3 regions of the Cellulomonas xiejunii genome follow, and region 3 is predicted to be linked to each of the others. Evidence: predicted binding sites of a transcription regulator. Region 3 holds the regulator's gene; each other region holds the start of a gene.
The links. Region 3 encodes HrcA, which represses chaperone genes, less so after heat shock. Its sites were predicted from a motif close to TTNGCACTCGNNNNNNNCGAGTGCNAA; they were not measured.
Positions count from the first base shown of each region.

Region 1: groES (co-chaperone GroES) is a predicted target of HrcA. The motif match lies at 1,359-1,385, and genes of this name have one in related genera.
Region 2: groL (chaperonin GroEL) is a predicted target of HrcA. The motif match lies at 2,120-2,146, and genes of this name have one in related genera.

Region 1 is NZ_CP101987.1:2,880,613-2,883,883, reverse strand. Features, by position in the region: gene NP048_RS13110 (glutamate--cysteine ligase) at 1-71, opposite strand, end outside; gene NP048_RS13105 (class I SAM-dependent methyltransferase) at 71-1,273, opposite strand; gene groES (co-chaperone GroES) at 1,522-1,815, shown strand; gene NP048_RS13095 (WhiB family transcriptional regulator) at 1,927-2,223, opposite strand; gene NP048_RS13090 (MerR family transcriptional regulator) at 2,483-3,271, shown strand, end outside.
Region 2 is NZ_CP101987.1:768,769-772,039, reverse strand. Features, by position in the region: gene NP048_RS03710 (hypothetical protein) at 1-270, shown strand, start outside; gene groL (chaperonin GroEL) at 343-1,968, opposite strand; gene NP048_RS03700 (glycoside hydrolase family 15 protein) at 2,198-3,271, shown strand, end outside.
Region 3 is NZ_CP101987.1:2,458,697-2,461,967, reverse strand. Features, by position in the region: gene NP048_RS11245 (DUF2189 domain-containing protein) at 1-93, shown strand, start outside; gene NP048_RS11240 (DUF3097 domain-containing protein) at 164-1,033, opposite strand; gene hrcA (heat-inducible transcriptional repressor HrcA) at 1,217-2,239, shown strand; gene dnaJ (molecular chaperone DnaJ) at 2,327-3,271, shown strand, end outside.

The sequences.
Region 1 (3,271 bases), 420 kb from region 3:
GCCACCTCCCACTCGATGCCCACGGTCGAGCGCTCGGAGCGCGCGAACGGCAGCGAGACCGGCGCCGCCATCAGACGGGCTCCACGACGAGCACCCGCTGCTGCCCGGCGACGCGCGTGAGCACGACCGTGCCCTCGGCGCTCCCGCGCAGGTCGAGCTGCCGGCGCAGCGTCTCGGGCACGACGGCGGTGCCGCGCTTCTTGATCGTGAGCCGCCCGACGTCCCGCTCGCGCAGGTACGTGCGCAGCCGCTTGAGCCCGAAGGGCAGGTCGTCCAGGACGCGGTACGCGGTCGCGAGCGGCTGCCAGGCGGCGCGGTCGGCCAGGGCGTCGGAGGTCACGTAGGCGATCGTGGGGTCGATGAGCCGGCCGCGCACCCGGTACGCGATCGTCCCGACGAGACCGGCGCGGATGACGGCCCCGTCCGGCTCGTACAGGTACCCCCCGACCGGGCCGACGGGCGGTGCGTCGTCGTCGCCGTCGGGGTCGGCCCGCAGGGCGTGCGCGCTGCCCTCGCGCAGGACCAGGGCCGAGCGACCAGGCCCGTCGGGTGCCAGCGGTCCGAACCACAGGCCCAGCTCCACGACCTCACCGCCGGACGACACCCACTGCGCCTCGGCGTCGTGGGGCAGGTCGCGGTGCGCGATGCCTGGTCCCAGCTTCAGCCCGAGCGCGGGGACCGTCGTGCGGACGGCGAGGACCTCGTCGAGCGGTGGGGAGTAGGCCCGGGGGTCGAACACGCGTCGGCCGGTGCCCGTGCGCCGCGCCGGGTCGGCGTACACGCCGTCGACACCCTCGGCCGCCAGGTCGAGCGCCAGCCCGTCGCCCATGCGGACCTCGACCTCGGGGAAGGCGCGCAGGTTGACGGTCGCGAGCGCTGCGGTCGTCTCGTCGACGTCGGTGGCGAGCACGCGGATGCCGATGCCGGCCATCGCGAGCGCGTCGGCCCCGAGCCCACAGGTCAGGTCGGCGACGTATCTGCACCCGGCGTCGCGGTAGCGCCGCGCGTGGTGCGCCGCGACCTCGAGGCGCGTCGCCTGCTCGAGGCCCGCGACCGTGAACAGCATGCCCTCGGCGAAGTCGCCGAGCTTGCCGCGCGCCCGCAGGCGCAACCGGGACTGGGTGAGCGCGGCGGACACCAGGGCGGGGTCGAGCCCGTCCTTCTGCAGGCGCTCGGCCAGCGGCAGCGCGAGCCGCTCGTCGTACGGCGGCAGGGCCTGGAGCAGTGCCCAGCCGTCGGGACTGAGCAGCTTGACCAGTGCGGCGTCGTCCACACCGCCAACCTTCCCACGTCACCGGCCGTCGCTCCCACCACGCCGGGTCGAGAGGGTGCCGTGGAGGCGCGCGTGAGGGTGGGTTCTGGCACTCGGGTTGACCGAGTGCTAACGCGTTCCTAGAGTGAGGAACTGGCACTCTCCTGGTGAGGGTGCCAACCGCTCCCGTGGCCCGGCTCCCGCGACGACGGTGCGACGGTGCGGCGCAGACTCCTGAACTACTCACACATGCGAAGGGGAGGTCCGCTGTGTCGGTCTCCATCAAGCCCCTCGAGGACCGCATCGTTGTCAAGGCCCTCGAGGCCGAGACCACGACCGCGTCGGGTCTCGTCATCCCGGACAGCGCCAAGGAGAAGCCCCAGGAGGGCGAGGTCCTGGCGGTGGGCCCGGGTCGGATCGACGACAAGGGCAACCGCGTGCCGCTGGACGTGGCCGTGGGCGACAAGGTCATCTACTCGAAGTACGGCGGCACCGAGGTGAAGTACGCGGGTGAGGAGTACCTCATCCTCTCGGCGCGCGACATCCTCGCCGTCGTCGCCTGACGACAGCTCTGCTGACCGGGGACCCGTCCCCGGCACGACGAAGGCCCCCTCCCGCGGGAGGGGGCCTTCGTCGTGCGTATGGAGGTTCAGGCCGTGCGGAGGTTCAGGGGCTCAGGCGGTGACGCGGCGCCCGGCGCGCTCGGCGAGGACGGTGGCGCGCTCCTCCTCCGACAGCCCGCCCCACACGCCGTACGGCTCGCGCACGGCCAGCGACTGCTCGCGGCACTCCTTGAGCACGGGGCACGTCGCGCAGATGGCCTTGGCGGCCTCCGCACGGCGCCGCCGGGCCGAGCCACGCTCCCCCTCGGGGTGGAAGAAGAGGTCCTGGTCAGCATCGCGGCAGGCGCCGTCGAACTGCCACTCCCACAGGTCCATCACCGGTCCGGGAAGACGCGAGATCTCGGCCATGTGTTCCTCCTTGGCTACTACGTGGTCGTCCTGCGGTGCTGGACCGGGACGAAAGTCGGTGGCCGACCCGGTACCCCGTGTCGACGTGACGCCACGCTACAACCGCTTCAGAAGTTGTTCAAGGCCCAGTTTCTGACGCGATCATGTGAATCGGTGCCTGGCGCGATCTGGACGCGGGTGCAGGACGCCCGTCCGTGACGACGGTCTGCGCTCGGCGCGCGCTCGTGGGATCGCGCCATGCGGCTGGCACAATCGCTTCATGGACCCCGCAGCCGACGAGCCCCCTGCTGGTCCGGCGCTGACCGTCGCGGCCGTCGCGCGCCGCCTCGGTGTCGCCCCCGCGACCCTGCGGACCTGGGACCGGCGCTACGGCCTGGGGCCCTCCGAGCACTCCGCCGGCGCGCACCGCCGCTACACGACCCACGACCTCGAGCGGCTCATGGTGATGCGCCGGCTCACCATCGACGGGGTTGCCCCGGCCGAGGCCGCACGGCTGGCGCTGTCCTCCGAGGTCCCGGGCGTCGTCACGCACCCGGTCCCCACCGCTGGCAGCGACGACCTCACCGGGCGGCTCCCCGTCCCCGGCGCGACGGCACCGGGCGCGTCCGGGACGTCCCTCGCCAGCGGTCCGGCCGGCGCCGCCGCGGGCGTCGCAGCGCTCGTCGACGCCGCGCTGACCGGCCGCGTCGACCGTTGTGCGGCGCTCCTCGACCCGGCGGGGCTCGACCTGTCGCGGTGGTGGGTCGACCGCGTGCAGCCGGCCCTGGCCGCGCTCGCGCGGCGGACCGTCGTCGAGCGCCCGGGGGTCGACGCGCGCGAGACCCTGGTCGGCGCCGTGCTCGGTGCGCTGCGGGCCCGCACCGCAGCACCCCCGCCCACCGGCGCGCCCGTGGTCCTGCTCCTGCCGGTGCCGGGGGAGCCGCGGCCCGTCGTCGCGCACGTCCTCGCGGCAGCACTCGTCGACGGTGGTGTCGACGCGCGGCTCGTCGGCGGGCCGGTCTCGACGCGGCACGCGGGCGAGCTGGCCCTCATGACGCGGGCGCGCGCG
Region 2 (3,271 bases), 1.7 Mb from region 3:
CTGGCGAACGGCGGTACCCCGTACGGCGGCCCCGCTGACGGCGCCGGCGCGTACGGCAACGGCGTCTACGGCAGCGGCGTCTACGGCAGCGGCGTCTACGGCAGCGGCGCGTACGCGGGCTACGGCGCGCCGGGCACCCCCGGGGCTCCCGACGCCTACGGGACCCCCAGCGCCTACGGCACCCCTGCCGCCCCTCCCGCGTCGGGCACCACGTCCCCGTACGAGCTCCCGCCCACGAGCGGCCCGGTCCCGCCCGCGCCGCCGCGCTGACCAGCGAACGCCGACGGCCGGCCACCCCGGAGGGTGACCGGCCGTCGGGCCGTTCAGGTGGTGCTCAGCGACTCAGAAACCGCCGCCGAAGTCCTCGCCACCGCCGCCGCCGGCCGGGGCCGACTTCTCCGGCTTGTCGGCCACGACGGCCTCCGTGGTGAGGAACAGCGCCGCGATGGACGCGGCGTTCTGCAGCGCCGAGCGCGTGACCTTGACCGGGTCGTTGACGCCCGCGGCCAGCAGGTCCTCGTACACACCGGTCGCGGCGTTGAGGCCGTGCCCGGCCGGGAGGTTGCGGACCTTCTCCGCCACGACGCCGCCCTCGAGGCCGGCGTTGATGGCGATCTGCTTGAGCGGGGCCTCGATCGCGTACTTCACGATGTTGGCACCGGTCGCCTCGTCACCCTCGAGCTCGAGCTTCTCGAACGCGACCTTGCCGGCCTGGATGAGCGCCACGCCGCCACCGGCGACGATGCCCTCCTCGACGGCCGCCTTGGCGTTGCGCACGGCGTCCTCGATGCGGTGCTTGCGCTCCTTGAGCTCGACCTCGGTGGCCGCGCCCGCCTTGATGACGGCGACGCCACCGGCGAGCTTCGCGAGGCGCTCCTGGAGCTTCTCGCGGTCGTAGTCCGAGTCCGAGTTCTCGATCTCGGCACGGATCTGGTTGACGCGGCCCGCGATCAGGGCCGCGTCGCCGCCACCCTCGACGATCGTGGTCTCGTCCTTGGTCACGACGACCTTGCGCGCGGTGCCGAGCACCTCGAGGCCGACCTGGTCCAGCTTCAGACCGACGGTCTCGGAGACGACCTGGCCACCGGTGAGGACGGCCATGTCCTGCAGCATCGCCTTGCGGCGGTCGCCGAAGCCCGGCGCCTTGACGGCGATGGACTTGAAGATGCCGCGGATGCGGTTGACGACGAGCGTCGCCAGCGCCTCGGACTCGACGTCCTCGGCCACGATGAGCAGCGGCTTGCCGGCCTGGATGACCTTCTCCAGCAGCGGCAGCAGGTCCTTGACGTTCGAGACCTTGGACTCGACGAGCAGGACGTACGCGTCCTCCAGGACGGCCTCCTGACGCTCGGGGTCCGTCACGAAGTACGCCGACAGGAAGCCCTTGTCGAAGCGCATGCCCTCCGTGAGCTCGAGCTCGAGGCCGAGGGCGCTCGACTCCTCGACGGTGATGACGCCCTCCTTGCCCACCTTGTCGAGGGCCTCGGCGATGAGCTCGCCGATCGCGGGGTCACCGGCGGAGATGGCGGCGGTGGCCGCGATCTCCTCCTTGGTCTCGATCTCCTTGGCCTGGGCCAGGAGCTGCGCCGTGACGGCCTCGACGGCCTTCTCGATGCCCTTCTTCAGGGCGATCGGGTTGGCGCCGGCGGCCACGTTGCGCAGACCCTCGCGCACGAGCGCCTGGGCCAGGACGGTCGCGGTCGTCGTGCCGTCACCGGCGACGTCGTCCGTCTTCTTGGCGACCTCCTTGACGAGTTCGGCGCCGATGCGCTCGAACGGCTCCTCGAGCTCGATCTCCTTGGCGATGGAGACGCCGTCGTTGGTGATCGTCGGCGCGCCCCACTTCTTGTCGAGCACGACGTTGCGGCCCTTCGGGCCCAGGGTGACCTTGACGGTGTCAGCGAGGACGTTGAGCCCACGCTCCATGCTCCGTCGGGCCTCCTCGTTGAAGGCGATGATCTTGGCCATGGGGCTGTGATCCTTCTTCCAGTTCGTGGGTGGCCGGTCGGTGCCCGCGACGGACGGACCGTCGCGCGCGCTCACGTCCCGCTCGCGACGACCCTCACCTGACGGCCGGGTTGATTCTGTCACTCTCCACCGGAGAGTGCTAAGTCAATGGTTAGCACTCGACCCCTTCGAGTGCAAGCAGCGGACCCGTCTGCCCCTGCGCCGAGCGCGAACCCCTAAGGTGCTCGTTGTGCTCGACACGGTCGTCGTGAGCCGCGCCCTGCGCACCCGCGCCGGCGCGGTCACCCTGCTGGGCGGCATGCTGCTGATCACGAGCACGATGGGCGCGACCCCTGGCGTCGCGCGGGGCACGGACCTCGCGGACGTCGCCGTCGGAACCGGAGCGGCCGCGGGCGTCGGCCGGGGGGTGGGCGCCCTCGCCGACGCGCAGATCCCGCTCTACCAGCAGGCCGTGTCGGTCCTGCCGGACGGCGCGCGTGACGGCGTCCCGTCGGACGCCCTCGCGGTCTACCTGCCGGGCACGCGCGTGCCGCACCCGGCGGCCGCAGTGCTCGCGAGCGCGGTCGGCGCGACCCCGACCACGACCGTCGCCGTCGGGCCGCGCGCCGCCGCGGCCGCCGCGGACGAGCAGCTCGCGTGGATCGCCGCCGGTCGCGTCCCCGGGGCGGGCGGCCCTCACGAGGACCTCGCGCGCGCCGCCCTGCTGGACCTGCACTCGCTGACGGTCGCGGACGGTGTCGTCGTCGCCGGCTGGTCGCCGCACTGGCGCTACGTGTGGCCCCGGGACTCGGCGTTCGTCGCGGTCGCGCTGGCCCGCACGGGCCACGTCGACGACGCGCTCGCGGTGCTCGACTTCCTCGCGGACGTGCAGTCGCCCGACGGGTCGTTCCACGCGCGGTACCTGCCGGACGGCTCCGGCCCGCCGGACGACCGCGGGCTGCAGACGGACGGCACGGGGTGGGCGATGTGGGCGGCCGGCCTCGTCCTCGCCGAGGTGGACGACACCGACCGGACCACCGAGGCGCGGCGGCTGGCGCCGCTCGTGGAGCGGTCCGCCGGACGCGCCCTGCGGCTCGTCGCGGGTGGGCTGCCGCCCGCCTCGCCGGACTACTGGGAGGTCGCCGAGGGCGAGGTGACGCTCGGCACGGCCGCGCCGCTGGTCGCCGGGCTCGAGCAGGCGGCGGTCGTGCTCGACGCGGCCGGTCTGCGCGGTCCCGCGACAGCGGCCGCGGCAGGTGCTGCCCGCGCGCGCCAAGCGGTCGTCGACGCGTTCGGGCCGACGGGATACGGCCGGTACGCGACA
Region 3 (3,271 bases):
TGCGGCATCGGCGTGCTCGTGTCCCTGCCCGTGGGCGCGCTGCTGACCGTCTACGCGTACCGGCGGCTGACGAACGGCCAGATCGCCGCCTGACCTCATCACCCAGCACGCGGGGCCCGTCCGCCGGACGGGCCCCGCGTCGCGTTCGGACCCGACGTCGCCGTCAGGCAGTGACGAAGTCGATGAGCTCCTCGACACGACCCAGCAGGCTGGGCTCGAGGTCCGCGTACGACCGCACCGAGCGCAGGATCCGCTGCCACCCGCGCGCCACGTCGGCCTGCTCGTCCGCCGGCCACCCGAGCTCGCGCAGGATCCCGCGCTTCCACTCCGTCCCGCGCTCGATCGTCGGCCACGCCGCCAGCCCCACGCGCTCGGGGCGCACGGCCTGCCAGACGTCGACGTACGGGTGCCCCAGCACGCGCACCGTGCCCGCGGGGACCGTGCGCAGCGCCTCCTCGGCGAGGCGGCTCTCCTTGGACCCGGGCACCAGGTGGTCGACGAGCACGCCCACGCGCCGGTCGGGCGCCGGCCGGAAGTCGCGCAGCGCGTCGGCCAGGTGGTCCACGCCGTCGAGGAGCTCGACGACGACACCCTCGACGCGCAGGTCGTCGCCCCACACCTTCTCGACGAGCTCGGCGTCGTGCTTGCCCTCGACCCAGATGCGCGAGCCCCGGGCCACCCGCGCGGGTGCGTCGGGCACGGCGACCGAACCCGACGCGGTGCGCGTCGGTCGCACGGGTGCCCGGCTGGTCACCGGCGCCGTGAGGACGACCGGCTGACCGTCGACCCAGAACCCGGGACCGAGCCGGAAGGTGCGCGTCCGACCACGCCGGTCCTCGAGCACGACCACGTGCAGGCCGCCGGACTTCTCGACCCGCACGACCGCGCCGACCCACCCGGTCTCCACGTCCTCGACGACCAGACCGCGCTCGGCCGGCTGCTCGCGCGACGCGCGCGCAGGACGGTGGTGGGTGGGACGGGAGGCGGCGCTGCTGCTCGAGAGCACGTCGCGGCCGTATCGGTCGACGGTCACGCGGGCACTCTAGGAGGTCGTGCGCCCTGCTCCACGGGCGACGCGCGGTGCCGCCCCGGCTCCACCGGGGGACCGCGTAGAATTGGCACTCGGTCCGGGTGAGTGCTACATCGGGCCGCCCGTGAGGCGACCACGTGCACGTGGTCGCACGGACGGTGTGGACCCGGGGACGGAGGGAGCGACATGAGCGACGACCGTCGGTTGGACGTGCTGCGCGCCATCGTCGAGGACTACGTCGCGACCCGCGAGCCGGTCGGGTCGCGGGCGCTCGCGGAGCGGCACGCCCTCGGGGTCTCGCCCGCGACGATCCGCAACGACATGGCCGCCCTCGAGGAGGCCGGCCTCATCGTCCAGCCCCACACGTCCGCGGGCCGCGTGCCGACCGAGCTCGGGTACCGAGAGTTCGTCGACCGGCTGTCCGGGGTGCGGGCGCTGTCCGCCGCGGAGAAGCGGGCCATCGGGACGCTGCTCGAGGAGGCCGTCGACCTCGACGACGTGATGGACCGGGCCGTGCGGCTGATCGCGCAGCTCACGCACCAGGTCGCCGTCGTGCAGTACCCGTCGCTGCGCCGCTCGGCGCTGCGGCACGTCGAGCTCGTGCCCGTCGGCGCGCGCCACCTGCTCGTCGTCATCATCACGACGACCGGCCGGGTCGAGCAGCGCACGCTCGAGCTCACCGAGGACCTCGACGAGTCGGTCGTCGCGCGGCTGCGGCTGCGGCTCAACGCCGCTGCCGCCGGTCTGCGTCTGGCCGAGCTCGACGTGGCGCTCGAGGCGCTCGCGGACGAGTTCGGGCCCGACGGCGCCGACCTGGCCAGGTCCGTGTCCGCCGTCGTCGCGGAGACCCTCGCGCAGGAGCGCGAGGAGCGCGTGATCGTCGCGGGCGCCTCCCACCTGGCCCGCAGTGCGGGTGCCGACTTCCCGCACACCATCGGGCCGGTGCTCGAGGCGCTGGAGGAGCAGGTCGTCCTGCTGCGCCTGCTCTCGGAGATGGCCGAGGACTCGGCGGGTGTGGCCGTGCGCATCGGGCGCGAGACGCAGCACGAGGGCCTCGCCGAGACCAGCATCGTCACGAGCGGCTACGGTGCGGACGGCTCGTCCGTCGCGGTCCTGGGGTCGGTCGGGCCGTTGCGGATGGACTACCCCCAGACGATGGCGGCGGTCCGAGCCGTCGCCCGCTACCTCACCAGGATCCTTGCAGGCTGACCGGTCCGCCCCGCGTCCGCGCCGCCCGGTGCGATGCGCCGGGGCCTGGGCACCCCACGCACGAGCAGGAAGCGAGCAGCACCCCACGTGACCGACTACTACGAGATCCTCGGTGTCCAGCGTGACGCGACAGCCGAGCAGATCAAGAAGGCCTACCGGCGGCTCGCACGTGAGCACCATCCCGACGTCGCGGGCACCGACCCCGCCGCGGAGGAGCGGTTCAAGGACGTGTCGCGCGCGTACGACGTGCTCGGCAACGCCGAGAAGCGGCGCGCCTACGACATGGGCGCCGACCCCGCGTCCCCGGGCGGCGGGATGGGCGGCGGCTTCGGCTTCCAGGACATCTTCGAGACCTTCTTCGGCGCGGGCGGTGGCGCACCGCGGGGTCCGGTGCCGCGCGCCCGTCGCGGGCAGGACGCGCTCGTCCGGCTGGACCTGGACCTCGCGGAGGCGGCGTTCGGCGCGCACCGCGAGGTGCAGGTGGACACGGCCGTGCTGTGCCCCACGTGCGGTGGCACGTGCTGCCGTCCCGGCACGTCGCCGCGCACCTGCGAGGTGTGCGGCGGGCGCGGGTCCGTGCAGCGCGTCGCACGCTCGTTCCTCGGTCAGGTCATGACGACGCAGCCGTGCGCCGCGTGCCACGGCTTCGGCACCGTCATCCCCGAGCCCTGCACCGAGTGCGCCGGCGAGGGCCGGGTGCGTTCGCGGCGCACCCTGACGGTCGACGTGCCGGCCGGTGTCGACACCGGCACGCGCATCAAGATGACCGGGCAGGGCGAGGTCGGCCCGGCCGGCGGTCCCCCGGGGGACGTCTACCTCGAGGTGCGCGAGCGCAAGCACGAGACGTTCGTCCGGCGCGGCGACGACCTGCACGCGACGCTCCAGGTGCCGATGACGGCCGCCGCCCTGGGCACGGTCGTCACGATGGACACGCTCGACGGGCCGCAGGAGCTCGACCTGCGGCCGGGCACGCAGCCCGGCCAGGTCCTGACGCTGCGAGGTCTCGGTGTGGGTCACCTGCACGTCGGAGGT